DNA from 4 places in the Pseudoalteromonas sp. G5_S1_14_S5 genome. Region 2 is predicted to be linked to each of the others. Evidence: predicted binding sites of a transcription regulator. Region 2 holds the regulator's gene; each other region holds the start of a gene.
What was found. Region 2 encodes LexA, which represses DNA repair genes until DNA is damaged. Its sites were predicted from a motif close to TACTGTATNNNNATACAGTA; they were not measured.

Region 1: a site for LexA is predicted at 2,376-2,395, ahead of ACTRWI_RS18600 (SulA-like leucine-rich domain-containing protein). Genes of this name have one in related genera too.
Region 3: a site for LexA is predicted at 4,641-4,660, ahead of dinB (DNA polymerase IV). Genes of this name have one in related genera too.
Region 4: a site for LexA is predicted at 3,290-3,309, ahead of uvrD (DNA helicase II). Genes of this name have one in related genera too.

Annotation. Positions count from the first base shown of each region.
Region 1 is NZ_JBQKUM010000078.1:12,572-20,206, reverse strand. It holds partial or broken gene ACTRWI_RS18620 (YiaD family glycine zipper/OmpA-like lipoprotein) at 1-742, shown strand, start outside; gene ACTRWI_RS18615 (hypothetical protein) at 645-926, shown strand; gene ACTRWI_RS18610 (hypothetical protein) at 963-1,718, shown strand; gene ACTRWI_RS18605 (hypothetical protein) at 1,884-2,072, shown strand; gene ACTRWI_RS18600 (SulA-like leucine-rich domain-containing protein) at 2,415-2,822, shown strand; gene ACTRWI_RS18595 (phosphoribosylaminoimidazolesuccinocarboxamide synthase) at 3,060-4,163, shown strand; gene ACTRWI_RS18590 (hypothetical protein) at 4,275-4,652, opposite strand; gene ACTRWI_RS18585 (helicase-related protein) at 4,856-7,252, opposite strand; gene ACTRWI_RS18580 (NAD-dependent malic enzyme) at 7,437-7,635, shown strand, end outside.
Region 2 is NZ_JBQKUM010000096.1:176-7,810, forward strand. It holds gene plsB (glycerol-3-phosphate 1-O-acyltransferase PlsB) at 1-2,311, opposite strand, end outside; gene ACTRWI_RS20120 (diacylglycerol kinase) at 2,533-2,895, shown strand; gene lexA (transcriptional repressor LexA) at 2,990-3,610, shown strand; gene ACTRWI_RS20130 (class I SAM-dependent methyltransferase) at 3,708-4,586, shown strand; gene dinF (MATE family efflux transporter DinF) at 4,705-6,060, shown strand; gene sthA (Si-specific NAD(P)(+) transhydrogenase) at 6,232-7,632, opposite strand.
Region 3 is NZ_JBQKUM010000001.1:23,783-31,417, forward strand. It holds gene ACTRWI_RS00110 (YggN family protein) at 48-806, opposite strand; gene ACTRWI_RS00115 (GreA/GreB family elongation factor) at 913-1,386, opposite strand; gene ACTRWI_RS00120 (RecQ family ATP-dependent DNA helicase) at 1,532-3,466, shown strand; gene dinB (DNA polymerase IV) at 3,541-4,593, opposite strand; gene ACTRWI_RS00130 (diguanylate cyclase) at 4,783-6,027, shown strand; gene nqrM ((Na+)-NQR maturation NqrM) at 6,164-6,418, opposite strand; gene ACTRWI_RS00140 (FAD:protein FMN transferase) at 6,435-7,439, opposite strand; gene nqrF (NADH:ubiquinone reductase (Na(+)-transporting) subunit F) at 7,614-7,635, opposite strand, start outside.
Region 4 is NZ_JBQKUM010000055.1:9,326-16,960, reverse strand. It holds gene tpx (thiol peroxidase) at 485-982, shown strand; gene uvrD (DNA helicase II) at 1,102-3,273, opposite strand; gene bufA1 (BufA1 family periplasmic bufferin-type metallophore) at 3,605-3,736, shown strand; gene tsrA (H-NS-like global regulator TsrA) at 3,802-4,083, opposite strand; gene ACTRWI_RS15955 (multidrug effflux MFS transporter) at 4,187-5,386, opposite strand; gene ACTRWI_RS15950 (LysR family transcriptional regulator) at 5,488-6,429, shown strand; gene ACTRWI_RS15945 (aminopeptidase P family protein) at 6,552-7,635, shown strand, end outside.

The DNA of each region.
Region 1 (7,635 bases), on a different contig from region 2:
TGAGACTAACTCTTCAGCTCAAGGCGCTCTAATTGGTGCAATCGCTGGTGCCGTTGCTGGTGCTGCTACCGGTGACTCTAAAGAACGTGGTAAACGTGCTCTTATTGGCGCTGCTGTTGGCGGTGGTATTAGTTACTACTTTGACCGACAAGAAGCTGCACTTCGTGAAGAGTTGATGAACTCTAGTGTTCAGTTAGAGCGTGTTGGCGAAAACCAACTTTTACTCCGCCTTGAAATCGGCATCGGTTTCGACTCTGGCTCTTACGCGCTTGAATCAAGCATCCACAATACACTTAGTGGCGTTGCTCGTATCCTAGTTGAATACCCAGACACTAGTGTAGTGATCGAAGGTCACACTGACAGCACTGGCAGCGAGTCGACTAATCAAATCCTTTCTGAGCCCCGTGCTGAATCTGTTCGTGCATTTTTGATCTCTCAATATGTAGCTGCAGGCCGTGCCATTGCTCGTAGTAACGGTGAGCATTACCCTCTATGTGACAACAACACATCTCAAGGCCGTGTTTGTAACCGCTATATAGTGACTTGTCAGTTGTATGGCTCATTTAAAGCTGTACGACTTTATTGTTCACTCCAATACGTCTTGATACTGATATCGGCACTGGGCTTTTTACGAGACTTATCTTTTGCTTATCCTATCCAACTTTCGATCACTACCGTCCCCGAGAGCTATCCTTCTAGCCCTTGTTTTATTGCTTTCCTCCCTCGCCCATGCGGAAAATAACAGTGGAGAAAGTAACGCAGCCGATTCATCACCTAAAGATTCAGCATCACAATACCAATTAGCACAAGCATATGAATTAGGGGTTGGCGTCTCTCAGAACATCGATGATGCACTCTATTGGTATTCACAATCTGCAGAAAACGGCAGTGCGAATGCACAATTCAAATTGGCCGAACTTTACTAAGCAGGAACGGATGGAAAACCTGACAACAAATTGGCCTTGGAATGGTTTATCAAAGCAGCATTGCAAGGGAACAAGCGAGCGACAGTAGAAATCGCCAAGCTCTACGAATCTTCCCCAGAACAAGCGCTACTCAGCCCGCTAGACGCGGCACAACTTTGGTATGAAGCAGCGTTACCAGACAACCCAGATGCAGAAGATGGCTACAACCGTGTTCTTGAAGCGCAGTTCAATCAACAACGTGCAAAACAGATCTCTTCAATCGAACAGCTTGACGACGGCATCAGCTCTGAAATAGACAACAGTCAGGAGTTATCGCAGCAAATACAATCTAACCAAGTGCAATCTAACCTCTTCAGTTCTAACCTAAGTGGCTCTGACTATATGATTGATACGGTATTGGTGTTAATGACTGGTATCATGAGTATCAGCGCGACTCTGGTGATCTCGCGAAAAAGACAGACTTTAAAATCGAGCGCCTTAGGAATGCAGAAACAGGTGCTCGAAACGCAACTAAGCGAGAAGAACCGCACCATTAAGCAGCAAAAGCGTCAATTGCAGACCATGTTCAACGAATTGAAGAAACAAAAAGGCCAAAAATGTTCGAACAATTTACAGCTAGCTTGTGCGCTATTTGGCTACACGCCGAGCTCTATTCCTAACCAGAAAAACATTAAGGTGAGATATAAACAACTATCGAAAATTTATCATCCTGATGGTCAAGGGTGTGATGAAGAAATGAAACGTTTGAATAGCGCGCTAAAAACCATCTTACAAAGTGTTACGAAATCGTAAGCAATTACACACCTTTATCTTTCCATCTCACAGAGATGTCGATTTTATTGGTGTTGCAATCGATCACCCTCTCAAAAACGAGTAACAAACCATTAACCAATAGGTCTCTGTTGTGTCATAATTTGCGCCGAAAATACACCTGACTTAAACAGGTGAGGAGAGAATATGTTCACAATAGAAGGCGTTTGTGATTGGTGCAAAAAGCCAAGCCTAGTAAAAAAGCACGACTACCTAGATGGTAAGTCCCATCATGCATGTAAAGACTGCAATGATATCGCGACCATGGATGTTCGCCAGTTCAATATTGGTGAGATGGAAATGAGAGCAAAACTCTCCCAGGCAACACTGAGATAAGCTACATCGTTAAAATATAAGAAAGCGCCTTAGGCGCTTTTTTTGTATCCAGTGTTTATCTTCTTATCTTCTTATCTTCTTATCTTCTTATCTTCTTATCTTCTATACAGGTGTATACAAAGAACTACTGTATACACCTGTATAAAGCTCACATTTTTTTCTATTTCTGAGACAAAATAGCAAAATCATTCGAATTTAATTTAACTTTAAATTTCATATATTTAAGTGGAAAATCTTCATTTCGCCATAAGAAATCGTCCAATAATCCCGCAAAAAATGCTTGATCTTAGAATCAACAAAAACTACTGTTCATATGTACAGCATGTATATAAGGACAGCAAAATGATTCAAGCACACGTTAAAGCACAACACTCTAGCCCGCTAATTCACGGCGCATTTGCCTCAGCTTCTCGCTCAGCTCATCATTCAACTGATGAAGCGTTATTTGCAAAAATGGCGTTGCTGTCCAATCAACATCAATGGCTACTATTTACAGCTCAAACACCAAGACCATCAGCTAAGCAACTACAGAAACATAACGTATGCTGCGACCGCGTTATTCATATGAAAGCTTCTCACCAAATGACCGAAGCTGAAACAGTAGAGAAAGCGATCCGCTCTAAGAATGCGAGTGCGATCGTTGCTAGCGCGACAATTGATCAATTTAGCCAACAATACTTAAGAACATTAGGTATGCGTTTCCAGTGTGAAGTTTTCTTTATGGATGGCAACTCAGAGCGCATTCACTAAGCAACATAGCTCTACTAGATAACTGAGTAACACAGTCCAAATATACTGCCTTCCCCTGCCCTACGATTCGCCTTAAATTTGGTGGATAGTTAGGCAGGGATTTTTATTCAACCAGCAGATTTAGCAAACGTTTGCTTTTTCTCTGGAAGCAAACGTTAGATTGGGTATAATGCCCGTCTAATCATGTGCACATTGCACTTCTCTGTATGACGTTTGATAAAAGATAGGAATGTCTAAATGAGCCTCGCTGATCAAGTTCTTGCCGTAAATGATGACCTCCCAATCCGCACTGATAAACCTGTCCACAGTGGCAAGGTTCGTTCGGTTTACTGGTTAACTGAAGAAGATAGCCAACGACTAATTAAAGAGAAAGGCTACGACGTAGCACCTGATGCTCCTTTAGCTATCATGGTGATCAGTGACCGTATCTCTGCGTTTGATTGTATCTGGCGTGGTGAAGGCAACCTGAAAGGTGTTCCTGGTAAAGGCGCAGCGCTTAATGCTATTTCTAACCATTGGTTCAAGCTTTTTAAAGACAACGGTCTTGCTGACAGCCACATTCTTGATATCCCTCACCCATTTGTATGGATTGTACAAAAAGCTCGCCCAGTAATGATTGAGGCGATTTGTCGCCAATACATCACAGGTTCGATGTGGCGTGCATACGCAAATGGTGAGCGTGAATTCTGTGGTATCGAAATGCCAGAAGGTCTAGAGAAAGACAAGAAACTACCCGAGCTTCTTATCACTCCTTCGACTAAAGGTATTTTGAAAGGCATTCCTGGTGTATCAGAAGCGGACGATGTAAACATCACGCGTCAGAACATCCAAGATAACTTTGCAGCATTTAACTTCTCACAAGAGAGCGATATCGCGCACTACGAGAAGCTATTGAAAGAAGGCTTTAACGTCATTAGTGACGCACTAGAAAAAGTCGATCAAACCTTCGTTGATACCAAGTTTGAGTTTGGTTACGTGAACGATGCACAAGGTAAAGAGAAGCTTATCTACATGGACGAAGTGGGCACACCTGACTCATCTCGTATCTGGGATACAGAGCAATACAATAATGGCAACATCGTTGAAAACTCAAAAGAAGGTTTCCGCCAGTTCCTACTTAACTACTTCCCTGATGCCGATATTCTGCTGAATAAAGAGCGTATGCCTGAACGTGAAGCGCTAGCGCGTGACAATGAATTGCCATTGGATGCACTGATGTCTCTTTCTCGCACTTACCTTGATATTGCAGCAAAGATTACCGGCGCTGAGATTGTACTGAGCGAAAATCCTAAACAAGAGATCATCGACGTATTGCGTGCTGACTACGGGCTAATCGATTAATCATCTTATCGATTTAAAAACCGTCACGATACAAAAAGGGCCTCAACATTGAGGCCCTTTTTACATGTAATTTTCAGTCTTGTTTGAGCATCGCTCTCACTGGTACATGGCTTACAGTCGAATAGTAAACTCTTCTCCAGTATTACCTGCAATCACTAAATGACTACGCGATTCGATGTACTCGATCTGCTTTTCTTCAAGAGAATATGGCATCACTACTTTGAGCTCATTGATGCCTTCTAATTTGGCAAGCTTGAGCAAAGTAACGATGTTCGATTCATCACTCTTACGTGTAGACATCGATTTTAGTGCCATTTGCCATAAGCGATCTTCTGGGCTTGCTAGCTCTTTGATGCTGTCTCGCCAAACGGTACTGAACACTGGAGCGATAGTGGTGAGTGCTTCCAGAAAAGTCCATTTTTTACTGCACGAGGCGCCAAGAAAAGTTGTGTAATCAAACTCTACACGCGTCTCTTTCTGATTATCCATGATGTCCCCCGACACTTTGGCAACACAATATACTCAATATCTATCAACTCTTTCTTTATAGCAATAGGATATAGAAAGATGGTCTTTTATTTCCTTTTGATTGGTTAAAATGGCATATAAAAATCAAATTTGTAACATAATCAGCACTGAAAAATCATATATGCACCTATTTGATTAATATTTTGAAGATAAAACTTATCTATCTATTTTATATCAATAATTCGGCTCGCCTTTTTGTACTGAACGCGCCAGCCAGACCAAGTCGGTAACTCCCATCGTTTCGGCGGTGATTTTCTACTACCCGACTGATGATGAACGTAAATCAGCTTTCTTCCCACAAGGTACTCAACTTCCAAGTTCAAGTCAGCAAGAGTGAGCGAAAACGGGTACTTTTCAGCGAACTCTACGTATAGCCAACTGGGGATACCTTCAAAAGGAATGTCCGATGCATCAAACATCTCAAGCTCACTGACATCAGTGACCCCCAGCACTTCAAGCTGCTCAATAAACCATGATTCAAAACTCAGTTGCTCGATATCGGAGCTAAACTTGGTTTGCTCATCCAGCCCAAGTTTGACGTACAGCTGCCAATGCTTGATCTCTCGAGTACGAACCTCAGCAAAACCAGGAAGCTGAGTGCCACTTACCACCATATCCATGATAGGCTTTAAGGACAACTGACCTTCTGCTGCAACCAGTTTTGTCGTGATTGTACGACCTGCGTACACCAAAGCCATCTCGGTAAATACACCATTATCATTGACCACGGTTTCACTCTGTTGCCATTCGCCAAGTTCCGCCTCAACCATCAGATTAAGCGCAATCGGTGCTGTGGTCGTTGCGAGAGTCAGTGTTTGCTTAACTCCTCGCCCGGGAAGGCTGTGACTATCAAACACCAACATAGCCTGTGCGTTATCAGGAAAACGATTCTGACGACCAAGTACCACCTCTAGTGACCCGTTTGCAAACGCCTCTCTTCTTTTTAAACGACGCACAAACACCAATTCAGGATGCAGCTGAATGATGGTTTCAAGTAGAGCGGTACGTTGGTAGCGAGAGGCAACTTCCAACTGAGGAAGCTCAAACACTCCACGCATTTGCTCGGCAAGCCCTTGCGCTTCTACCAAAGCTTGCTGGTCGATTTCTAGGTGTGGATAATCACGACCACGCACAATCTGAATCAACAAGGTTAAATCACAGCCCTCTTTTTCTTGCTGAGCGAGCGCTTCCAAGTGCTCAGCATTATTGGGGAACTGATATAAACGAGCAGGCACAGACAATGCAGCCGTGAGATCGACCATCGCCTCTTTCAGTGCTTTGATTTTAATACGGGTAACAATGTCGGCATACAAAGCATCAATCGGAAGTGGGTAAAGCTTTTTGCCGTGCTCGGTAATTTGATAGTCGTCGTCAATCGCTTCCATCGTCAACAAAGTTTGTGTTGCGCTATGTAGCGACTTTTCTGGAATGAGGTCGAGGAAAGACAAACTCTCCAAAGTGAAACCACTGCATGCCGCCGCCAACATGGGCTCAGTCAGCTCCTCACGCTGTAATTCAGGTGGCGTGACTAACTCTAATGCTGCATGTTCGCCATACAAACGAACGCAAACACCGTCCATTACCCTACCCGCACGGCCTGCTCGCTGCTTGGCACTCGCGCGTGATATGGATTTCAGCATCAAAGTGGTTCTGCCGTTACGCTGAACGGTTCTTCTCTCCAATCCAGAATCAATCACCACACCAATATCGGGAATGGTTAGCGAGGTTTCAGCCACGTTAGTCGCGAGAATGACCTTTCGTAAGCCTCTGCCATCGTTCACATCACCATCGTCGTTAGCCACATTGCGACCAGATAGCGCGAGATCTCGTTCCTTATCACTTACTGAGGCATGCAATTTGACAACTTGCAGATCCGGATGTTTTGCCAACACTTGCTCACACTGCACAATCTCTTTCTTACCCGGAAGGAAAACCAAGATATCGCCGTGAGATGCAATAAGTTGATGATTCACCTCTTCAACGATGCGTTGCTCTAGATGTCGACTATCTGGCAAAGCCCTAGATTCATTTGCTCTGTGCTCGATATCAACCTGATAAGTTCGGCCTTCACAACTGATCCTGTTCGCTTCTAGATAATCAGCGAGGCGCTCCCCTTCGATGGTTGCCGATGTGATGACCAAACGATGGCTCGCCTTCTGTTTAAGGATCGCCACCAGCAAATCGATGTCCCAACGTCTTTCGTGAAATTCATCCACCACAATCACATCAAAACCGGCTAGCCCATCTTCTGCTAACCAACGTAAAGCAATTCCGGGCGTGACAAATACTACATCAGTCTGCTCGTTATATTGCGCTTCAAGCTTAATGGCGTAACCCACTTTGCTGCCCAGCTTCTCACCTGATTCTTTCGCTAGAAACTTAGCTAGCGATGTACAAGCGATTCTTCTTGGTTCCACCACCAGCACACGCCCATGTTGAGATGCCCAAATTGGCAAGCGCGTTGATTTACCCGAACCGGTTTCAGCTTCTACAACAAGGTGAGAATCAGCGATCTGTTGATGGAAAGTACTTTGATAGCTATCGATGGGAAGTTGAGACATAAAAAGAGAGCGCCGCGAAAAAATGTGAACAAAGTATAACGAATTATGACGTTAGAATTCGATAACTGTGGGATAGAAGAAAGAATATCATTTTGTTTGCCAAGATCAGGGAGAAACTATTTACAATTGAATAACTAAACCGTTATCATTTTTTAGTTACTCTTTCTCCCATATTAGGCATCCAATGAACAACGATAAACGCCCTCTATATATCCCTTATGCTGGTCCTGCTCTACTAAGTACTCCCCTTCTAAACAAAGGCAGCGCATTCACTGCTGAAGAGCGTAGCTCTTTTAACCTTGAAGGTTTGTTACCGGAAACAACGGAAACAATCCAAGAGCAAGTTGGACGTGCATATAAACAATATTGTAACTTCGAAAGTG
Region 2 (7,635 bases):
TATCCAGGTATTGCTGTTGCTTTAGCGTAGCGAACATTGAAGCGAACACGCCTTTATCGAAGAACTCAGGTGCGTTGATACCTTGCAGGCGACCAAGACGTTGTGCAATGTCTTGGCTCTTCTGCTCAAGGTCAGATTTATCCAGTTCCGGATTCTCTGCCAATAGGTTAAGAGCAATCGAGTAACGCTGAAGTGTCTCTGAAATCGTACGACCTAGCAGCATTAGTGCTTGACTGTTCGATTGGTTGATGGTGACTTGATTATCAGATACAACTAGCATGCCCTGGCTAACCAATTCATCGATGATGTTCGACACCACACCTTCAAGCTGGTCTTCGTCGTAGCTTAGGAATAGCTCTTTTTTTAAGAACGGGTAGATTGCCGCGACATTCTTTTGAATCGCATCGATCGTTAGCCCGTGCTGACGAATAGTCATCTGAGCAATAAATGATGGCAGCGCAAACAAGTGAATGATGTTGTTGCGGTAGTAAGTCATCAGAATCGATTGGTGACGGTCTAGTGAAATAATGTCACCCATTGAGTCTGACTCAATCAAGAACTTGTTCAGAGACTCTGCATGTTTCACCAACTCTTCCGCGCTGTCTTTCGGTACCGTAAATGTGTCTGAGTAAGGCACATTGTTGAGTAAAGATAAGTAGCAGTTTATTTGAGAAACCAAAGAGTCACGAGATAATGCACGCTGACGTGATGCAAGCAGAGCGGTTGCACATAATGTCAGTGCGTTGGTCGCTGCCGCATCGTTGATGTGTGTCATCATCTTGGTTGCTAAGTCATTGACCACAGGCGTCATCCACTGTGGCTTGCTCGTACCCATTGGATCGATGTCTTTCGTCCACTCAGGAGAGTGTTCATTCAGGTATTGGTTAAGCTGAATCGGCTCACCGAAGTTCACGTAGCCCTTACCAAAGTTACGAAGCTTACGGATAGTACGAATCACTAGGCTCGCGTTTTCTTTCTCTTTGCGCTTACCACGTAGTTCTTTTGCGTAAGTCGCCACTTCCATTACATGTTCGTAGCCGATATAAACAGGCACTAACGTTACTGGACGGTTCATGCCGCGCAGCATTGCCTGAATCGTCATCGCTAGCATGCCGGTTTTCGCTTGTAGCAGACGACCGGTACGAGAACGGCCACCTTCACTAAAGTATTCTACCGAGTAGCCTTTAGCGAACAGCTCTGCTAGGTACTCACGGAAGATCGTTGAGTACAGCTTATTACCTTTAAAGCTACGACGAATGAAGAACGCACCACCGTGACGGAAAATCGGACCGGCAGGGAAGAAATTCAAGTTGATACCCGCAGCGATATGCGGAGGAACCATACCTTCATGGTAAAGCACGTAAGATAAGAGTAAGTAGTCCATATGGCTGCGGTGACAAGGGACATAAACAATCTCATGACCATCTTGTGCTAGCTTACGAACAGTTGAAGCGTTGTTGATATGTAGGCCTTGGTACAGCTTGTTCCACAACCAACCTAGAATCTTCTCGCCACGTTTGATCAGTGAGTAAGAGAAGTTCGCTGCAATCTCATCCATGATGTCTTGAGCTTCTTTGCTCGCTTTCTCGATCGAGATATTCTTTGACTTCGCTTCGTCTTCAATCGCCTTCTTGATCGCTTCTGATTTTAGTAGGCGATCGAATAATGCTTGACGGCTTGGAAGGTTAGGGCCAGAGGCTGCCAGTTTTTGGCGTGAGAAGTGAATGCGAGCTACACGCGCCAACTTGTGTGCGATAGTGCTGTCGGTGCCGTGTGAGTTTGCCATATAACGCAGAGATACCACTGGGCTGAATCGTACTAGACAGTCGCGGCCAGCAATTAAAACAGCGATTGACTTCTCCAAGCCGTTCATTGCTTGTAGATAAGGCTTCTGATTATTCTCTTTACCAGGCTTACGGCCCCACAATACGGTTGCTGGGATAACTTGCACATCCAGCTCTGAGTCGTCAGCGTGCAGTGCAAGCAGCTCTGAGAAGACTTCAATAGAAGAGGCCGGGACGTAATCATCATCTTGCAGCAACGTTTTGCGTGAAGAGATAAAAACGTAGCGTGGCAGTGATTTACCACTGATTTCAAGCTTGCTTAACGGATCCGGTAAACCCAGTTCTAGCGCGTGCTTTTGTAGTGTTAGTAGGTCGACGCTTGAGCGAAACGGTAAGGCGTATACAATTGGTTTGCCTAAATCAATGTTCAAATCTTCAACTGGATTCGAAGGGATTGATGTACCTTTTACCAATACGGATAAAGGTAGCTTCATTAATGAACGTGAAAAAGATTGTCCAGAAGACATATAGGTTCACAGCCTCAATAGTTATTTCAATGTGCTTAAGCGTATCTCTATTTCTATGATGAGAGAGGGTAACCCCTTCAAGTAAAATAGGGATAAGCCTAGGCGTAAATTTAATCGATGCAAGAATACCAGAAACTGGTCTAACCTTTTAATGGAAATAGTCATATTGCCGTTAAGTTTGTGGCATATCATTCATCGACTGATTGAGTATAGGGTTAAAAATGACCAAAAAATCAAACACCGGATTTAAACGTATCGTGAAAGCAGCGGGCTTTTCATGGCAAGGCATCACAAGTTCGTTTAAAAACGAGGCGGCTTTTCGGCAAGAAGCCTTCATGGCTGCAGTTCTGATTCCGTTAGCGTTTTACCTCGATGTGAGCCAACTAGAACGAATCTTAATGGTGTCCTCGATTGTGCTGGTGATGGTTGTTGAGCTTATTAATACTGCAATTGAAGCGGTCGTTGATCGTATTGGTAGCGAACATCATGAGCTTTCAGGAATGGCGAAAGATGTCGGTTCGGCAGCCGTTTTCATCTGTTTAGCGCTTGCAACTTATGTGTGGTTCGAGATCTTGGTTTTGTAATTAGCGAAAAATGAACTAAAAACAACCAATTGCTTTGCTTTTGTCCAGTTACTGGATATACTCACAGTCAACTGTATAAAAAGACAGGTGAATCATGAAGCCGTTAACGCCCCGCCAACAACAAGTCTTTGACCTTATCAAAGGTAAGATCGAAGATTCCGGTATGCCACCGACACGTGCAGAAATTGCTCGTGAATTAGGCTTCCGTTCTGCTAATGCTGCAGAAGAACATTTGAAAGCTCTTGCTCGTAAAGAAGCGATTGAGATTATCCCGGGTGCGTCTCGTGGTATTCGTATTTTGCTTGAAGATGGAGCAAACGAAGAGCAAGGTCTGCCTCTGATCGGTCAGGTTGCTGCTGGTGAGCCTATCTTGGCTCAAGAGCATGTAGAAATGCATTACCAAGTCGATCCTGGTATGTTTAAACCTCAAGCTGATTTCTTACTTCGCGTAAATGGCGAAAGTATGAAAGACATCGGTATTATGGATGGTGACCTGCTTGCTGTTCACAAAACACAAGATGTCCGTGATGGTCAGGTTGTGGTTGCTCGTGTTGATGATGATGTAACGGTAAAACGTCTAGAACGTAAAGGTTCTACAGTGCTGTTACACGCTGAAAACGCAGAGTTTTCTCCAATCCGTGTCGATTTAGAATCTCAACACTTGTCTATTGAAGGTCTTGCTGTTGGTATTATTCGCAACACGGACTGGATGTAATCAGTTCAAACATCTTATTGATATTTATTCTCAATAACTTGTTATTGTAATTGATATTCATTATCATCTTCTTTGTCGAGATACAAGGAAGATGATGATGCCAATCCAAACCAAGCCTCAAATAAAGCCGCTTATAGCTAAGCCGCGCTCCTCTGATCAAAAGGTTTCCGCTGATCAAGCGTCTGCACATCAAGAACTTCAAGTTCCGACAAACCTCGTTCAACACCTTTGGTTTCGCAGCCGAGAAAGCCTTGCCGATGATGGTCTCGTCTATGATCCTATTGCTGCTCAGGCCTGTAAGCGTTGTCAATTAGCGCCAGAATGCCTTACTGGTGAACTCGACCAACAACAACTTCTCTACGCGACACTAACTCAACTTTGCGATTCTCGAGTTCAGCAGTTCCTATCTCACAACCCTGATGCTTGGATTATTAACGTGGGAGCTGGTCTCGACACCCGTTTTTACCGATTAGACAATGGCCGCTGTCACTGGGTAGAGTTGGATGTAACCGAGAACCTACTTTGGCGACAACGTTTGTTCCACAAAAATGAACGCTATCGCTTGGAGTGTGGTTCCGTAGATGATCTGACTTGGTTAGATGAACTCAATATTCCAGAGCAAGCTTCGGTAATGGTGGTGTGTGAACATGCACTGTTGGACTGCAATGAGCAACAAACAGCGTACTTTATTCAGTCTTTGAGCCGTTACTTTACTCATGCACATGCGTGTGTTGTATTGGCGGGCGATAAGAGCTCAAGTACTTTAGGTAAGAAGCTAGGCTCTGGTGACTATGCACATGGCTTATCTTCTCCAGTCGACAGCATTCTTAATTGGTTACCATGGGCGCAATGGGCTAAAGCATTTTCGCCTTTAGAACAGCAATGTCACCGTTGGAAGTTATGGCAGCGACTATTGTGCAAAATTTCTCAGCTTAAAAAGCGTTTAACGCCGCAACTGGTACTGGTGAAGTGGTAGCGCGAGAGCAGCACGACTTACACATACTCGAAGCTACATCTGTTTAAGCGAAAATTTCACAACATAGTGAAAGCACACTTACTCGGTTAAACTATCGCCTCTAATCAAAGAGGTGATCGTGAAGCTATTTAATCCCCAAACTATTTTTCAAACGCTATCCAATCAAGCTATGCACAAACAAGTGCTGTTGCTCGCGATCCCGATGGTGCTCTCTAATATTACTGTCCCACTGCTGGGTTTAGTGGATGCTGCCGTGATCGGCCACTTAGAACATTCTTGGTATCTAGGAGGCGTGGCGTTAGGTGGCACTATGATCAGTGTGACCTTCTGGTTACTCGGTTTTTTACGAATGTCGACAACTGGCCTTGCCGCACAGTCTTACGGTGCAAATGATGGCAAGCAGCTTGGTTTAGTCTTCGTTCAAGGTGTGACCATGGCTCTCGGGTTTGCTGGTGTCTTCTTGCTATTACATGGCCTAGTTGCTGATCTCGTTTTTTCATTAAGTAGTGCCAGTGATCAAGTGAAGCATTATGGCCAACAGTATTTCTCCATTCGAGCATGGAGTGCACCAGCAGCACTGACGAATTTCGTTATTTTGGGTTGGCTACTTGGAACTCAGAATGCAAAAGCGCCGATGTGGATGGTGATTATCACTAACATCACCAATATCTTGTTGGACGTAGTTTTTGTGATTGGTTTCGGTTGGCAGGTGGAAGGTGCAGCACTGGCATCGGTATTGGCTGATTATGCAGGCTTAACGTTTGGACTGATCTGCGTTTTTGGAATCTGGAAAAAGAGACTGTTACCGTCACCGTGGGCTTTGATTAAGAAATCCAGCCAAGGTTTAAGTCGCTTCGTAAAACTGAATCGAGATATTTTCCTACGTTCTCTGTGTCTGCAAGCCACGTTTACTTTCATGACTTTCCAAGGAGCAAGCTTTGGTGATGATGTCGTGGCAGCCAATGCGGTATTGATGAGTTTCTTGATGATCATCTCTTACGGCATGGATGGTTTTGCCTATGCGATGGAAGCCATGGTGGGTAAGGCGTTAGGAGCGAAAGACAAAGATGAATTAAATCAGTCGTTGATTGGTACCTTCTTCTGGAGCTTCAATATTTGTGTGGTTCTTACCTTAGTGTTCGCGATCGCTGGGTCTAATTTGATTAATATGATCACCACCATCCCAGATGTAAAAAGCCAAGCTGAGGTGTATTTGCCTTGGTTAATTGCAATGCCGTTGGTTTCAATGTGGTGCTTCTTACTCGATGGTATTTTTGTCGGAGCAACTAAAGGCAAGGACATGCGTAATAGCATGTTTGTCGCGACCTGCAGCTTCTTTGCGATTTTCTTCCTAGCGTCTAGTTTAGAAAATCATGCCCTGTGGCTTGCGATGCTGAGCTTTATGGCAATGCGCGGTATTGGCCTTGGTGTGTTATTTGTTTCTCAGTGGAAGAAGGGCGAATTTCTTGCTTAGCTCTAATAGGTAAAAATAAAAGGTGTACCGGTCAAAGGGCATTTAGAACATCATGATCTAATTACTCTTGGTGCTATATTTTTCAATGTCTTAAATAAAAACAGCAAGCTCATGGCTTGCTGTTTATGCATTTGGCCTATGGGTGGTCAAATACTCCTGTTAGTTCTTTATTTAGAATAAACGGTTAAGGCCGTTAAGAGCGGCAACACGATACGCCTCTGCCATTGTAGGGTAGTTAAAGGTGGTATTAACGAAGTATTCGATAGTATTCGCTTCGCCTTTTTGCTCCATGATTGCTTGGCCGATGTGAATGATTTCTGCGGCACGCTCACCAAATACGTGGATACCCAGAATCTCTTTGGTTTCACGGTGGAATAGAATCTTCAAACTACCGATGTCTTTACCCGCGATTTGGGCGCGAGCTAAGTGTTTGAATGAAGAACGTCCTACTTCATAAGGTACTTTCGCTGCTGTCAGCTCTTGCTCGGTTTTACCGACTGAGCTGATTTCAGGAATGGTGTAGATTCCCGTTGGGATATCTTCAATTAAGTGACTTTCAGCCTTACCTTTAACAATCGCTTGTGCAACAAAACGACCTTGGTCATAAGCAGCACTTGCTAGGCTAGGGTAGCCAATCACATCACCGACCGCGTATACATGGTCAACGTTGGTTTGGTAATTGGTGTTCACTGATACTTGACCACGAGAGTCTGCTTCTAGGCCAACCGCACCTAAATTCAATTTGTCAGTGTTACCGGTTCGACCATTGGCATACAGTAGGCAGTCCGCACGCATCTTTTTGCCTGACTCTAGGTGAATGATCACGCCATCATCAGTCCCTTCGATTTTCTCAAAGGTTTCATCGTTACGAATTACAACGCCACTGTTCCAGAAGTGGTAAGAAAGTGCATCTGAGGTTTCATTATCTAGGAATGACAGTAGACGATCTCGCGTATTAATGAGATCGGTCTTTACACCTAAACCACGGAAGATAGATGCGTACTCACAACCGATAACACCGGCACCATAGATGATGATGTGTTGAGGGTCGTGTTTAAGAGAAAGAATAGAGTCGCTGTCGTAGATACGTTCATGCAGAAAGTCGACGTTCTCTGGTTGATAAGGGCGAGAGCCCGTGGCAATGACAAACTTGTCAGCACTGTAGTGCTCTTCCGTACCATCACTTTGCATTACAGAAATAGAGTGAGAATCAATAAAGCGCGCTGTACCAAATACTAGTGTACATTGGTTACGATCGTAGAAGCCTTGGCGCAGTCGTGTCTGTTTATCGATAACGGATTTCGCATGACCGAGAATGTTGGAAAACGTCGAGTGAATGCTTTTGTTGTTCTGACAGAACAGAGGGTTGTTATTGAATTCGATAATCCGGCTTACAGCATGACGCAGAGCTTTTGAAGGAATTGTTCCCCAGTGGGTACAACCACCACCAACGCTGCTCTCTTTTTCAATGATTGCAACGTTCAACCCGGCTTTGGTTAATCCCATCGCTGCCCCTTCGCCTCCGGGGCCACTACCAATTACGATTACATCAAAGTGGTTGGAGTGTGGCATAGA
Region 3 (7,635 bases), on a different contig from region 2:
AAAAAGAGCACCAACTGGTGCTCTTGCTATCCATCACAAGACTAGAATTAAATCGTGAATACTTGATAATCTTTTAAGTTTGGAATAATTTCATGCAGTTCTTGCTCTTGTTCCGCCATCTCATCAAGAGAATCACAGAACTCTGCGCTTTCTTCTTCCATCTGCTTAGCGTGCTGCTTCATTCGCTCTTCAACTTTCAGTTTGAGTTCAGCCATGCTGTCTGTCAATTCCGTCAGGTTGAGTCCGCCTTCTTGCTTCATCTTTTCTGACATGGCATTAAAAGCACTAGAGATAAACTCTTGATTAAAGATCTCTTTAGCCTTTTCGAAATCTTCAGACCAACCATTGGCCATCGACTCAAAGCTGTCTGCAGGCAAAACCAATTCACCGTCTTTGTAATAGCGGGCCTCTAGGTCTGCGAAAAACATTTTCATCGACTCTTTTACGTTATCAAACGATTCTGGAGAGTCCAAGCTGACAGCAATATCGTCAATCACATCATTGGCTAATGCGAGACTTTCGCTCGCCATCTGCTTAGCTCGCGGTATGTACTCACTCATACTCTCGCGATATTTTTCAATCGCTGCTTGTTGGTCAGCATCAAGCTCAACTTTCTCGCCATGGATATAGAGATCGTTCTTATCATCGAATAAGGCTGTATCACCATTTACCTGATGAATTTCGACTTTTTGGTCATCGATTCGCAACTCATTCTTCAAATCAACTCGACATTGAGCTGCAAATGTTGGCAGGCTCACAACAGAGATCGCCGCTGTTAACGATGCAATTAATACACTGTTTTTCATAAATACATTGCTTTTCATAACATCCTCTCATCAATCTGCCAGATTACTATACCCCCGAGTTTATACTTCTTTGTCAGGGCAAGGTTTATATCAATTTACCCGGGGCTCAATCAATAGAAACCACTTCGTAACAAAACGGTTTATCAGCAACGCTAAACTCAATCTCGTCGCCGACTTCTTTGCCCATAAGCGCCCGACCAAACGGCGCATTCAACGTCACAATAGATACCTCATTACCGTTCCAGGTAACAGAAAGCCCACCGACTCTTGGCCCCATGAAAAAATGCTTATTTTGATCGTGCTCGTCAATCACCACAACGTAGCTACTAACTGTTACCCTCTCACTGTCACGTAAAACTAGGTTTCGGTAACACTGAATATCCTCTTCGCACTCTTGCACCCTAACCGCTTGTCCGTGAGCAAGGTACGAGGCTTCTAACGCCAACGTATCGTACTTGTGTTCAGGTACCGTCTCTTCATCAGTCGCAGCATCAATAGCGCGCTGTGTCGCGGACTGCGCGATACGTAGTCGGGATTCAAGTTGATCTAAGATTATTTGGCGGAGCTCAGACTTATTCATACTATTGGGGTGCTTTTCTATAGGAGCTACAGAATAGAATTAGGTACAATTAGGTGCAAGAGATTTGATACTTCAAGTGACGCTATCATCAATCAGTGCTCGCTTTAGCATCAAGACAATACTTATAAATTCAGGTAGAACACAAATGATTGAGCAGAAGCTAAAACAAGTATTCGGATTCGATTCACTGAGAAACGGACAGAAGCAAGTCATTGATAATGTTCTATCTGGTCACTCGACAGCGGCAATATTCCCGACAGGTTCGGGGAAATCACTCTGTTATCAGCTACCCGCTTTAGAGTTGCCCCACCTTACCTTGGTGATATCACCACTGCTCGCCTTGATGAAAGACCAACTCTCTTTCCTACACAGCAAAGGCATCAGCGCGGCTGCAATCGAATCAAGCCAAGACAGGCAAACCACCCAGCAAGTGATGCAATCCGTACGCAATGGTGACACAAAGATACTGATGATCTCAGTAGAGCGATTAAAGAACGAACGTTTTCGCCAGTTTATTTCCCAAGTGCCTATCTCGTTGCTTGTGGTCGATGAAGCGCACTGTATCTCGGAATGGGGTCACAACTTCAGACCAGACTACCTTAAGCTGCCTCAATATCAAAAGCAGCTTAATATTCCACAGGTGCTGCTGCTCACAGCGACCGCCACAACATCTGTTATTCAAGATATGAAGTCTAAGTTCGATATCGATGAAGATCGTGTTGTGGTGACAGGCTTCTATCGTCAAAACCTCGACCTATCTATTCAGCCATGCGAACAAGCTAATAAGTTAGAAAGCTTATGTAATGTGGTCAACCAAGCGGCGCAAGCACCCACAATTGTCTATGTCACTCTGCAACAAACGGCAGAGATGGTTGCTCAACAGCTCCGCAATGCTGGGGTTAACGTTGTGGCTTATCACGCCGGTCTTAAACCAGAAAATAGAGATGCCATTCAACAACAATTCATGAATGATGACGTGCACTGTATTGTGGCGACGATTGCATTTGGTATGGGTGTAGACAAATCAAATATCCGCCGAGTGATTCATTTTGACTTACCAAAATCGATAGAGAACTACTCACAAGAGATAGGAAGAGCTGGCCGTGATGGACAAGCTTCTGAGTGTATTTTACTAGCTAACAAACACGGCTTGAGCACGCTTGAGAACTTCGTGTTTGGCGATACACCGGACAACATATCCATCCAAACAGTATTGAAAGAGATCTACGAAAACCAAAACATTGGGCCATCTGGCGCTAATCAATGGGAAATCATGCTTAACCAACTTTCGCGTGAATCTAACATTCGCCAGCTGCCGCTTAAAACACTGCTGGTTTACCTCGAAATTGAAGGCGTGATTGAGCCGAAGTACAGCTACTTTGCGGACTACAAATTTAAGTTCATTCGCCCTAAACAGCAGATCTGCGAGCAATTCCAAGGCGAACGTCGTAACTTTGTTGAAGCGGTCTTCCAGTGTTCTCCGCAAGCGAAAGTTTGGTGCCAGGTTGACTTCGAAGCACTTTGGACTCACTTCCAAGCTGATCGTCAACGCGTAATTGCTGCTATCGATTACTTTAATGAGCAGGGCTGGATTGCACTCGAAAGTAAACAGATCACCGATGTTTACGCGATCCACAATACTTCTGAAGAGATGTTGCAGTTGTCTGAGCGACTCACTGACTTGTTTAAAGGAAAAGAGAACAGCGAGATAAATCGTCTTAATCAAATGCTGAGCTTCTTTGAGGCTGATTCCTGCCTAAGCTCGCGCCTAGCAAGCTACTTTGCAGACAACGAAGCGCCAAAAGCCTGCGGTCACTGCTCCGTATGTCGCGGTCAAGTAGCAACCTTGCCAAGCGTTGATGTTGAATCAATCGATGATGAGACAGTCATGACATGGATTCATGAGTTTATTTCAGCAAGCCAACAACTGATAACCGATGAAGCCATCACTCGTTTTCTTTGTGGAATCGCCACACCACTTTCGACCAAACTCAAAGCAAGCAAAATGGCTGGCTACGGAAAGTTAGAGCAACAACCTTTCGCCAACACCTTAGAGCGCGTAAAACAGCTTCCAAGATAACTCTAAACGATAAAAACCGACGAAGCCAAAAAGCTGAGTCGGTTTTTATGAAAAGCACTCGCCAACCTCTGTATTTAGAAAAAGCTCAGCTGACGCATTTGGTCTTTGGGCTGCAACATCACACTCAAACCTAGTAAGCGTATCTCTCGCCCTTGCTGCCTTTTTAGTATTTCACTTAACAGCTCTTTAAAGTGCTCTCGGTCAAGAGAAGCATGAATGTGCTCAATAGTAGTTTGCTGGAAATCAGCGAATTTAAGCTTAATACCTTGCTTGATGATCGCTTTGCTTGGGCTCGCTTTTTCCAATCGAGTTTCAAGTTCAGGAAACAGCTTGTCTTCTATCACCTGCCAACACTCAGCGTAAGTCGATATGTTTTGGGTAAAGGTTCGCTCAACCCCAACAGATTTTCGCTCGCGTTCGACAATGACTCCTCGCTCATCGATACCATGGCTGCGCTTCCACAGTGAGGCGCCCTGACGACCAAATTTAAGTAGTAGGTCGCGATAGTCACACTCTTTTATATCCTTGCAGATAAAAAAACCTGCTTGGTGAAGCTTTTCAATACTCACCTTGCCGACGCCAGGGATCTTCTCAAGTGGTAGTTCATCGATTACCGCTTGTACGTCTTGTGGAGGGATAACGAATTGCCCGTTAGGTTTATTCATATCCGAAGCTACTTTCGCCAAAAACTTTATAGGAGCAATACCGGCAGACGCTGTTAGGTTGAGTTCATTCCAAATATCACGACGAATCGATTCAGCGATAAGTGTTGCAGAGCCATGGCACTGCTTTGAGTCGGTCACATCAAGAAATGCTTCATCCAAGGACAACGGCTCGATCACAGATGTATACCGAGAGAAAATCTCACGGATCTTTTTAGAGATCTCGACATAAACCGACATTCTTCCCGGCACAACTAACAAGTTAGGGCAGAGTTGTAGCGCTTTAGCTGTCGGCATGGCCGAACGAACACCAAACTGACGCGCTTCATAATTGCATGTGCTGAGCACACCACGCTGCTTTTCATGACCACCTACGGCTAACGGTCGATTACGGTAAGCCGGAGTATCTCGCATTTCTACAGCCGCGTAAAAACAGTCCATATCGACATGGATTATTTTTCTCACTTTCTCTTGGTCCCCGCACTACACATTAACCAGTAACTCAATCTCGAAACTGTATATAAAAACAGTATACTTAATAATTACTCGATTTTAAATAGCCTCCAACCCAACTAACTATGATAATTTTCAATAATTAACCGTATTCTGATATTATTATTAATGATAAATATAGTGTACAAGTAGGAATCAATTTTGAAAGAAAAGATACTGGTAGTAGAGGATAGTCGAACATTCAGAAACTACTTGTACCAACAGTTGAATAATGCAGGCTACGAAGTTGAAACTGCTCAATCTGTCGCAGAAGCTCAAATTATTTTAGAACGAGAAACAAACTTTTTATGCACTGTCTTGGATTACTGTTTACCTGATGGTCAAGACGGCGAAATTATCGATGTTGTACTCAGCTATCAACAGAAGATTATTGTACTCACACGCATATTCAATAATACACTTAGGGAAGCTGTTCTAGCAAAGGGGGTTATAGACTACATCCTAAAAGACAACTTTTCCCCTGTTAGTTATTTACTTCCATTAATTAAACGGATTTCAAATAATCGAAACCACAAAGCTCTGGTTGTGGATGATTCTACAGTTGTACGGCGATATATCGTTCAACTCCTTGAACACCAATATATTCAAACAATAGAAGCGGAAGATGGTGCCCACGCATTAAGGGTTCTCAATAAAAATAACGATATTACTATTATTGTTACTGATCATGATATGCCAAACAAAGATGGTATTTCAATGACCCACGAAATCCGTAAGAACCATGATCGTAACCAACTCGCAATTCTCGGGCTTTCTGGAAGTGACGATCGCACTTTGACAGCTCGATTTCTCAAGGCTGGTGCCAATGATTTTCTTTACAAACCTTTCAATCAAGAGGAGTTTTTCTGCCGTATCCACCAAATCCTTGATATGAAAGAGGCCACTAATGAACTAATTCGCCATGCTAACGAGGATGCTCTCACAGGTCTATGGAACCGCCGCTACATGTTCAGCCAACTCCCGACAATACCCTCAAAAAGAAATATTGCAATGATGGACATTGATCTCTTTAAAAACGTAAATGACACTTATGGGCATGATGCAGGTGACGCTGTATTGATTGAGGTTGGAAGAATAATTAAGAAATTTTTTACAAACGATCTCACCGTTCGTTTTGGTGGCGAGGAGTTTTGTATTTTAACAAGTGGACCATTCGTACAATTTGTAGAAGCATTAGAATCAATGAGAAGTGCTATTGAAGACTATGAGATTTGTCATAATTCAAACAACATCAAAGTGAGCGTAAGTATTGGAGCGACTGATCTTCAGGCCCCTTTAGATAAGCAGATCAAAGCAGCAGATAAATTACTTTATACCGCAAAACAACAAGGTAAAAACCAAGTCATCTTCGCCCGTAACAACTTTCAACTAGATAACGAAAAATAGACTAACTTCCAACAGATAAACTTAAAAAGGATTTATTTAATATTGAATTTTTAACAAACGATCTCCCCAAATAAATTTACTATTCAATAGATTAATCTTTATTTGGGGAATATAAATATCTAATCGTCCATAGAAACTAAGCAATACGATCTTTATTCCAAGCTGCTTCTTTTTGCTGACGCTCAGCCAGTTTTTCTTCGCGGTAAGCTTCACGAGCTTCACGCTTCTTACGTGCATCACAAGGCTCTGGGCAGTTACATACTTTATCAATACCAACAGCACCTAAGCCGCCACAGCTACCTTTAACTACTTTCTTTTGAATAATGTAGCCAATCGACATCGCTGTAATCACAGCTAGAAAAACACCAAATGTAATCAGAAATGTATTCATAATTATCTCGCTTACCTTATTTACCTAAGTATGGCTTAAATGCTTCAGAAGCAACTTCTTTAAAGCCATCTGCTGTTTTTACCACCATGAACACTGGGATGTTATGTTGGTTTGCGACTTCCATTCCTTTCTCTTCACCTAAGACCATAAGGCCTGTAGATAAACCGTCTGCAGTCATTGAAGACGAGTTTAAAACTGTTACAGAAACCACTTTGTGGTGAAGAGGCTTTCCTGTTTCAGGGTTGATGATGTGTGAGTAACGAACACCATCACGTTCAAAATAGTTACGGTAATCACCAGAGGTTGCGATAGCCATGTCACCCGGTTCGATGATCTCTTGGATATTACGCTCATCAACACTTGGTTTTTCGATTGCGATGCGCCAGCCTACATTCTCACGGTTCAAACCTTTCAGGCGAATTTCGCCGCCGACTTCAACCATGTAATTGTGGATACCAATAGAATCTAGGTAATCTGCGACTACATCAACGCCCCAGCCTTTCGCAATGGTTGATAGATCGACATACAGGTTAGGTAGGTCTTTCTTCAACATATTCCCCTCAACGCTAAGGTGATGAATACCAATCTTAGCCTTGCGAGCCGCTAGCTCTTCATCAGATGGTACAACTTCAGGGCGGGCTTCAGGACCAAAGCCCCATAAATTAACCAAAGGACCAACCGTTACATCCAGTGCTCCTTCAGTAAGAGCGTTCAAACGAATCGCTTCTTTCACAACCGTTGCTGTTTGTTCAGACACTTCGAATCCGTCAGCACCTCTGTATTGGTTGAAGCGGCTCAACTCAGAATCTTCACGGTATGTCGACATCTGATCGTTCACTTCTTCAAGTAAGCGGTCGATCTCATTATGAACTTCATTAGATTCAGGAAATTCATCACCATTGATGTATTTAATATTGTAACTCGTGCCCATCGTTGGACCACTCAAATGCACTTGCTCTCTTGACTGCTCACAGCCCGCAAGAAAAATCAAAGAAGTTAATGCAACAAGCCAAATTCTCACTTGCTTACTCCTGTCTAATGTTGAGGATTTATATAAGGAAAAATAAGAGTAAAAAATAGGTATTTTGAATGCCTTACTCTTTCTTATATAAGCCAATATGTTGTCAAAAGCTGTCTTATAAAAACAAATGGCTGACTCGTAGGAGTCAGCCATAATATCAATCACTTAAGTGGATTAACCACCGAAGTCATCTAGT
Region 4 (7,635 bases), on a different contig from region 2:
ATAGCGAAATGGACATTGAATGGACGCAATAGTAACTAGGATAGTTGCTACTATGGAAAGACAATGGACACCTCTGGACGAGGAATGGACTTAACATCAGGATGATGTAAAGGACACCGCTCAAGGAACAAGTGACGAGCGCTAACGAGGATTGTTGGCAGATCAGGATAAGATCAAGGACACCGCTAGGAAGGCGACGAAAGGAATACGCTGAAGGATAACAGCACACTATCATGGATTTGATGCATGGAGCACACTTAGTAGCCGGATTGCTGCGAGTAAGACTATAGACCCCGATGAGCGCAAGCTCTCGGGGTTTTTCTTTATCTGCCTCTTATCGATTGATGTTTTCAATCCCCCTGGAATCTAAGAGATACTTACAATTCTGACATTTAAATCATTAACTTCTTAACCGCTTCCGAGTAACGTAAGCCTTACTAGGCTCAACTAGTTTTATAACCATAATTAAATTAAGGACAAATTCATGTCACACGTTACCTTCAAAGGCGCAGCTGTACCGCTATCTGGCATATTCCCACAAACTGGCGAGCAGGCACCAAGCTTTACACTAACTGCAGGCGATCTTTCTGAACTGACTCTTACTTCTCTTGCAGGCAAGAAAGTGGTTCTAAACATCTTCCCAAGCATCGACACAGCAACTTGTGCAACGAGCGTACGTACGTTCAACGCAAAAGCGGCTGAACTTGAGAACACAGTTGTTGTTTGTATTTCTGCTGACCTCCCATTTGCTGCAGGTCGCTTCTGCGAGCTTGAAGGCATTGAAGGCGTTCAACACGCTTCGACTTTCCGTTCACCTGAGTTCGCTTCAGACTACGGCGTAGCAATTGCTGAAGGCCCACTAGCAGGCCTGACTACACGTGCGGTTGTTGTTGTTGATGAAAAAGGTGTGGTAACACACAGCGAGTTGGTTGCAGAGATCACTGAAGAGCCAAACTACGAAGCGGCACTGACTGCGCTGTAAGCTCCCTTCCAGCCAATAATCTATTGCGACCGCCGAGGCGATACGCAATAAAAAGAGCAGCTCATAGCTGCTCTTTATGTTTTTAACCGTCAATGGCTGTTAGATTCGGGAGTAAAAGATTAGAGTTGCTCCAAACGAGCATAAGCTGTCACTAACCACTTAATCCCCTCACCATTAAACGCCACTTGCACACGGCTCTGTGGCCCACTTCCTTCAAAGTTGATAATCGTACCTTCACCAAACTTAGGGTGCTTCACACGAGAACCTAAGCTAAAGCCAGTTTCATTAAAGTTCTCTTTAACTGCAGTTTGGCTAAAGCGACCACTGCTCGCAGGACGAGTCACCTGTGCTTTCATACGCACTTCATCCAGGCAGGTTTCTGGCAACTCACGAATAAAGCGTGATGGTTTGTGGTATTTGTCTTGTCCGTACAAGCGACGCATCTCAGCGTAAGTGATGTACAGTTTCTCCATCGCACGGGTCATGCCTACGTAACATAGGCGACGCTCTTCTTCCAAACGCCCCGCTTCTTCAGCAGACATCTGGCTTGGGAACATGCCTTCTTCGACCCCCACCATGAATACCATTGGAAACTCTAGACCTTTAGCACTGTGCAGAGTCATAAGCTGAACCGCATCATCAAACTCATCAGCCTGACCTTCACCTGCTTCCAGAGCCGCATGTGTTAAGAATGCTGTTAGCATGCTCATCTCATCAGCTTCTTCAGGCTTCTCAAACTGACGAGTTGCTGTTACTAATTCTTCCAAGTTCTCAATACGCGCTTTAGACTTCTCGCCTTTCTCTTGCTCGTACATAGCAAACAGACCTGAAGATTTAATCACATGGTCAGTTTGCTCATGTAAGTTCAGCTCTAACGTGTCGTCTTCAAGCGCATTAATTAACTCGATAAAGCGGCTTAAGGCACCCGCTGCACGACCTGGCAGTACTTGTTCTTCCAACAAAGCGATACTCGCTTGCCACATCGTCGCACCACGGTCACGCGCTGCAAATCGAATCGTTTCTAGAGTCTTGTCACCCAAGCCACGTGTTGGCGTATTAACCACACGTTCAAAAGCAGCATCATCGTTACGGTTACCCATTAAACGCAGGTAGCTCAATGCATCTTTGATCTCCTGACGTTCGAAGAATCGCATACCACCGTAGATTCGGTATGGTAAGCCCGCTTGAATCAACGCTTCTTCAAGAACACGAGATTGGGCGTTATTACGATAAAGCATCGCCGTATCTTCGAGTGCACCACCTTTCTCTTGCCACTCTTTAATCTTACTTACCGTGAAGCGAGCTTCATCAAGCTCGTTGTAAGCTGAGTAGACGGAGATTGGCTCACCATCGTTACCATCGGTCCACAACTCTTTACCCATTCGCTCAGTGTTGTTTGAGATAAGCTCGTTCGATGCTTGCAAGATGGTTTTGGTTGAACGGTAGTTTTGCTCTAATCGAATCGTTGAAGCGCCCGGGAACTCGTCCAAGAACTTCTGAATATTCTCGATTTTTGCACCACGCCAGCCATAGATAGATTGGTCATCATCACCTACGATCATCACTCGACAATCAGGGCCCGCCATCATACGCAGCCAAGCATATTGGATGTTGTTGGTATCTTGGAATTCGTCGACCAAAATATGCTTAAAGCGAGCTTGGTAGTGCTCACGAATGTGTTTCTTGTCGCGAAGTAACTCGTGTGATCTCAGCAAAATCTCCGCGAAGTCCACCAATCCAGCACGGTCACACGCTTCTTGATAAGCCGAGTAAATCTTTAACCATGTTTGAGTTACTGGATCATGGTAGGCATCAATGTGGCTCGGGCGCAGGCCTTCATCTTTTTTGCCGTTGATCCACCACGAAGCTTGCTTAGCAGGCCACTGCTTTTCATCGAGGTTTTGTGCTTTGATTAAGCGGCGTAATAGACGAATCTGATCATCGGAATCAATGATCTGGAAATCTTCTGGCAATTTTGCATCTAGGTAGTGAGCACGCAGAATACGGTGACAAATACCATGGAAGGTACCGTTCCACATGCCTGACGAGCTGCCCATCATCAACTCTTCAATACGACCACGCATCTCTGCCGCCGCTTTATTGGTGAAGGTTACTGACATGATAGAGAACGGCGATGCTTGCTCGACACTCTGCAGCCAAGCGATACGATGCACCAAAACTCGCGTTTTACCACTACCAGCACCAGCCAGAATAAGTAGGTTTTCTAAAGGTGCTGCGACCGCCTCACGTTGTTTGTCGTTTAGGCCATCGAGTAAAAGCGAAGGATCTATCATTGGATATGCTCACTACTGGGTATTTATACATAAAAGTTGATTATAACCTAAACACTAGGCTGCGTTTAGGATATTAAGAAGAAAAAACAATCAAAAAATGACATCACTCAATCAAACACTTAACAGCTAAAACATCACTAACTTTGATGTTTTAGCTGTTAAATTATTTTCGGGTGATTCCTATCCTTTTTAAGCAAGCAAGTTTACAACTCATTAACCTGCGATGTGTAAATACTATTAAGTCTAGAGGGAATACTATGAAAAATTCTAATCTTGCTGTTAGAGCTGCAATCACAAGTGAACTAGCGCTTGGCGGTGACGTTCTTACATCAACATATGCGGAAGCAGCAGCGAAAGAAAATACTATGGCGTATCAAAAGCTGGCCAAAATGACTGTGCAATTAAAACACGTTCATGTGCTGGACCGTTTTCATTAGATAGAGTTTTGAAGGCTAACTAAAACATCGATACTCCCAAACACAAAAAACCACTCAATTGAGTGGTTTCTTTTTAACTGGGGTAAGCTTACTTTTCTAGAAAAGCCTGAAGCTCTTCAGCCGAGATTCCTTGCTCGGCTAGCTCTTTTGCTAATAGCTTAACTTGTTCACCTTTACGAGACTCTACAACACGCTGAAATTGGTAGATGATATCTCGCAAAGTATCAATTGGAACTTGTTTTGCCGCACTGCGAATACGCTCTTCACTTTGGTTGCCTAGCTCTTTAAGCAATTTACCAAACATAACCTTTTCAGGTGCATCTTCCATTTGTTCTAAGACGCGCGCCATTTCGTAGGTTGTTAATGACATTACAGTATTTTTCCGTTGGAGACTTACGTTTCAATGAGTGACAAATATACCATGTTTTAACGTTTCGCAAACCTCCATTTGTATATTTTGTCACCCTTATTGCTTATGCTTTTGCAAACGTTGCATGCCACGACTTACCAGACTTGCTCGCCAACACGAATAGCGCAGGAACAATCAGGAACATTTGTAGCGCAATCATCTCTTGTGACGTTACATCAAGACGCTGCATGGTACCAACAAGTAAGCCCGACCCACTCATTTGAAATAAGCCTAATAGCGCTGCGGCAGTACCCGCACGGTCACCAAATGGTTCCAACGCTTTACCTGCAGCCGCACCTAGAACCCAAGCGAAGCCAACAGATGACAGGAAGATAGGGAACATGAAAGCAATCGGGCTATTTTGTCGAGCAAGTAGCAACATTATCACACCCGCTAGACCGAGCATTAAAATACCGATAACAAGAGTTTTATAAGTCCCAAAACGGTCCATAAACTTTGGTGCGGTAAACGCAGCGGCAATATTGAATACCGCGTTAAAACTGAACCAAAAAGTAAATTCCTTCATAGTCAAACCGAGCTTTTCCATCAATACAACCGGTGCTGAGGTTACATAAGCGAGGATCACAGCCATCGCCATCAAACACAAAGTGGCGTGAAAAAGGAATGAAGGTGTTTTCAATATAGACCAGTAGCGCTCTAGTTTGAACACCGCTACCTTTTCCGTCGCCGGGTTCGACTCTTTCATTTGGAAGAATAAGATGCTGCCAACGACAACCGCGAAACCCGCCATAAAACTGAAGTTCGCACGCCAACCAAATTGATGAGTTAGCCAAGCGCCAAGAATCGGAGCCAAGGCAGGAATAAAACAAATAGCGCCATTCAAGTAGCTAATCATTCGACCGCTCTTCTCTGGACCAAATAGATCGCGAACCGTTGCAAAGGCTGCCACAGAAGTCGCACAAGCTCCTAAGCCTTGTAGCAGCCGAGCTATTAGCATCATATCAATCGATTGAGCTGCCCACGCCAAGCAAGCACTCAATGCATAGATACTAATACCTCCCAGTGCAACGGTTCGACGTCCTAGCTTATCCGCCAAAGGACCAGCAAATAGTTGGCCGACACCCATAGCAAACAAAAACCAAGTAATCGTATCTTGTGCTAGTGCATGTTCCACGTGAAACGCTGTCGAAATCTGTGGCAGAGCTGGTAGATAGATATCAATAGCCAAAGGGCTAAAAAGGACCAGCATCGCCAATAAAGCAACCTGCAGTTTACTAGGGGTTGGAAGCGCGTTAGAAAGCACAAGATTCTCCGGATGAGTTAATTTAGGTGCATAATAACCAACTAAAGATATGAACAAAAATGGCATATAATCATTAGCATTATTCCAATAAGGAAATTCACATGAACATCGAGAAACTATCACGCCTCGACCTCAACCTGCTCGTTTGCTTGCAGGTGCTAATGGAAGAGCTGAGTGTTACGCGCACTGCACATCGATTATGCCTGAGCCAGTCAGCCGTGAGTAAATCATTGGCCAAACTTCGCGAACAATTTAATGATCCTCTTTTTACGCGAAGTGCACACGGTCTGCGCCCGACACCCAAAGCGGTGTTCCTTAAGCCACGGCTAGAAACACTGATCAATCAACTTGATGTACTTACCCAACCCGAGACTTTCATGCCCAACAACAGTGACCACAGTTTTCATATTGCAGCAGTTGAAAGTGTCTACCCGTTGATTCTTCCTCACTTCTTACCCGCGATCTTTCGCCAAGCGCCGAAGGTAAATATCAACACTCACGCTTGGACAGAGCAAACCTTTAAGAAATTACAACTTGGTGAGTTAGACATCGGCCTCACAGGCAAAGACATCGACATCAACGATGCGCGCCTGACCATGCTGCCACCAGATGATATTTGCGAACAGGAGATCTATCGTGACGCACAGATGTGTGTATTGAGACGTAACCACCCCGCTTTGAGTGGTCAATGGGATTTAGAAACCTATCTGGCACAGCGCCATGTTCAAGTAAGGTGTGACGGTAACGCTCGCTGGCTACTCGATTACAAATTGGCAGACCTCGGCCATCAACGCGATATCGCTATCTCCGTGCCCGACTTCAACAGCGCGGCGAGCCTATGTACTTACACCGACTTTGTATTTACTGCACCAAGCCACTTCACCCATCTTATTGCGAAGCAGCTCGACTTAGTGGTTGTGCCTCTGCCAATGAAATTTCCACCAATGGCATACACTCTGTTTTGGCACCGTGATAGAGAAAACGACCCAGCCTTAAATTGGTTGCGAGATATCATCAAAGAAAAAACTCTGCACCTTAGATAAAAATGGCGTACAGCGTTTGCAGCAAACGGACAAAAGCGCTAGCTTATTGACCTAATAAGTCCCCTCACAGGTATATAGGCTGTGAGTATTAACAAGGACCCTAACAATAAGGATAAACACAGATGCACAATATCACTGCGGAACGCGTTACTGCGGTTCGAGCTTGGCTTGAAGCAAACCACTTAGATGCTGTTATCATTCCCCATGAAGACGAGTACCTTGGTGAATACGTTCCAGCTCATAACGAGCGACTTCACTGGCTAACCGGTTTCACTGGCTCTGCAGGTGCGGCTGTTATCACACGTGAAAACGCGGCTATTTTTGTTGATGGTCGCTATACCGTTCAGGTTCGCAAGCAAGTACCCGGTGAGCTATTTGAGTATCGCCACCTTATTGAAGAACCAGCTTTAGATTGGATCATCAATTCACTAGCACAAGGCAGTAAAGTTGCGTTTGACCCACGAATGCACACAGCCGCTTGGTTGAAAGGCGCACAAGCTAGACTGGCTGATAAAGTAGAACTTACAACATTAACAGCAAACCCGATTGATGAGCTTTGGTCTGATCGCCCTACACCTGTTGTCTCTGATGTTCGCCTCATGGCTACCGATGCCGTTGGCCAATCAAGTGAAAGCAAACGTGCAGAAATTGCAGGGCTACTAAAAGCCAAGGGTGCTGATGCCGCTATCCTTACTGAACTGGATTCAATCTGCTGGTTACTCAACATTCGTGGTTTAGACGTATCCCGTCTGCCGGTTGTATTATCTAATGCCATCATTCACGCCGATGAAAGTGTCGATTTCTTCTTAGAACCAGCGCGTATTCCTGCAGGCTTTGAAGCACACGTTGGTAATGGTATTCGTGTTTCTCACCCATCAGAGCTGGAAGCTCGCCTTCAATCTTTAGAGGGTAAGAATGTGTCTGTTGATTCAGGTACAAGCAATGCTTGGTATACACTTGTTCTTCAAAACTCTGGTGCCCATATCATTGAAGCCGCCGACCCATGCCTAATGCCAAAAGCTGCGAAGAACGAAACAGAAATTGCAGGTATGAAAGCATGTCACATCCGCGATGGCGTGGCGATGGCAAAATTCCTTTCTTGGATTGATGCAGAAGTCGCGCAAGGTAACCTGCATAACGAAGCGGTATTAGCTGACAAAGTACAATCATTCCGTGAGCAAGATCCTACCCTGATGGACCTAAGTT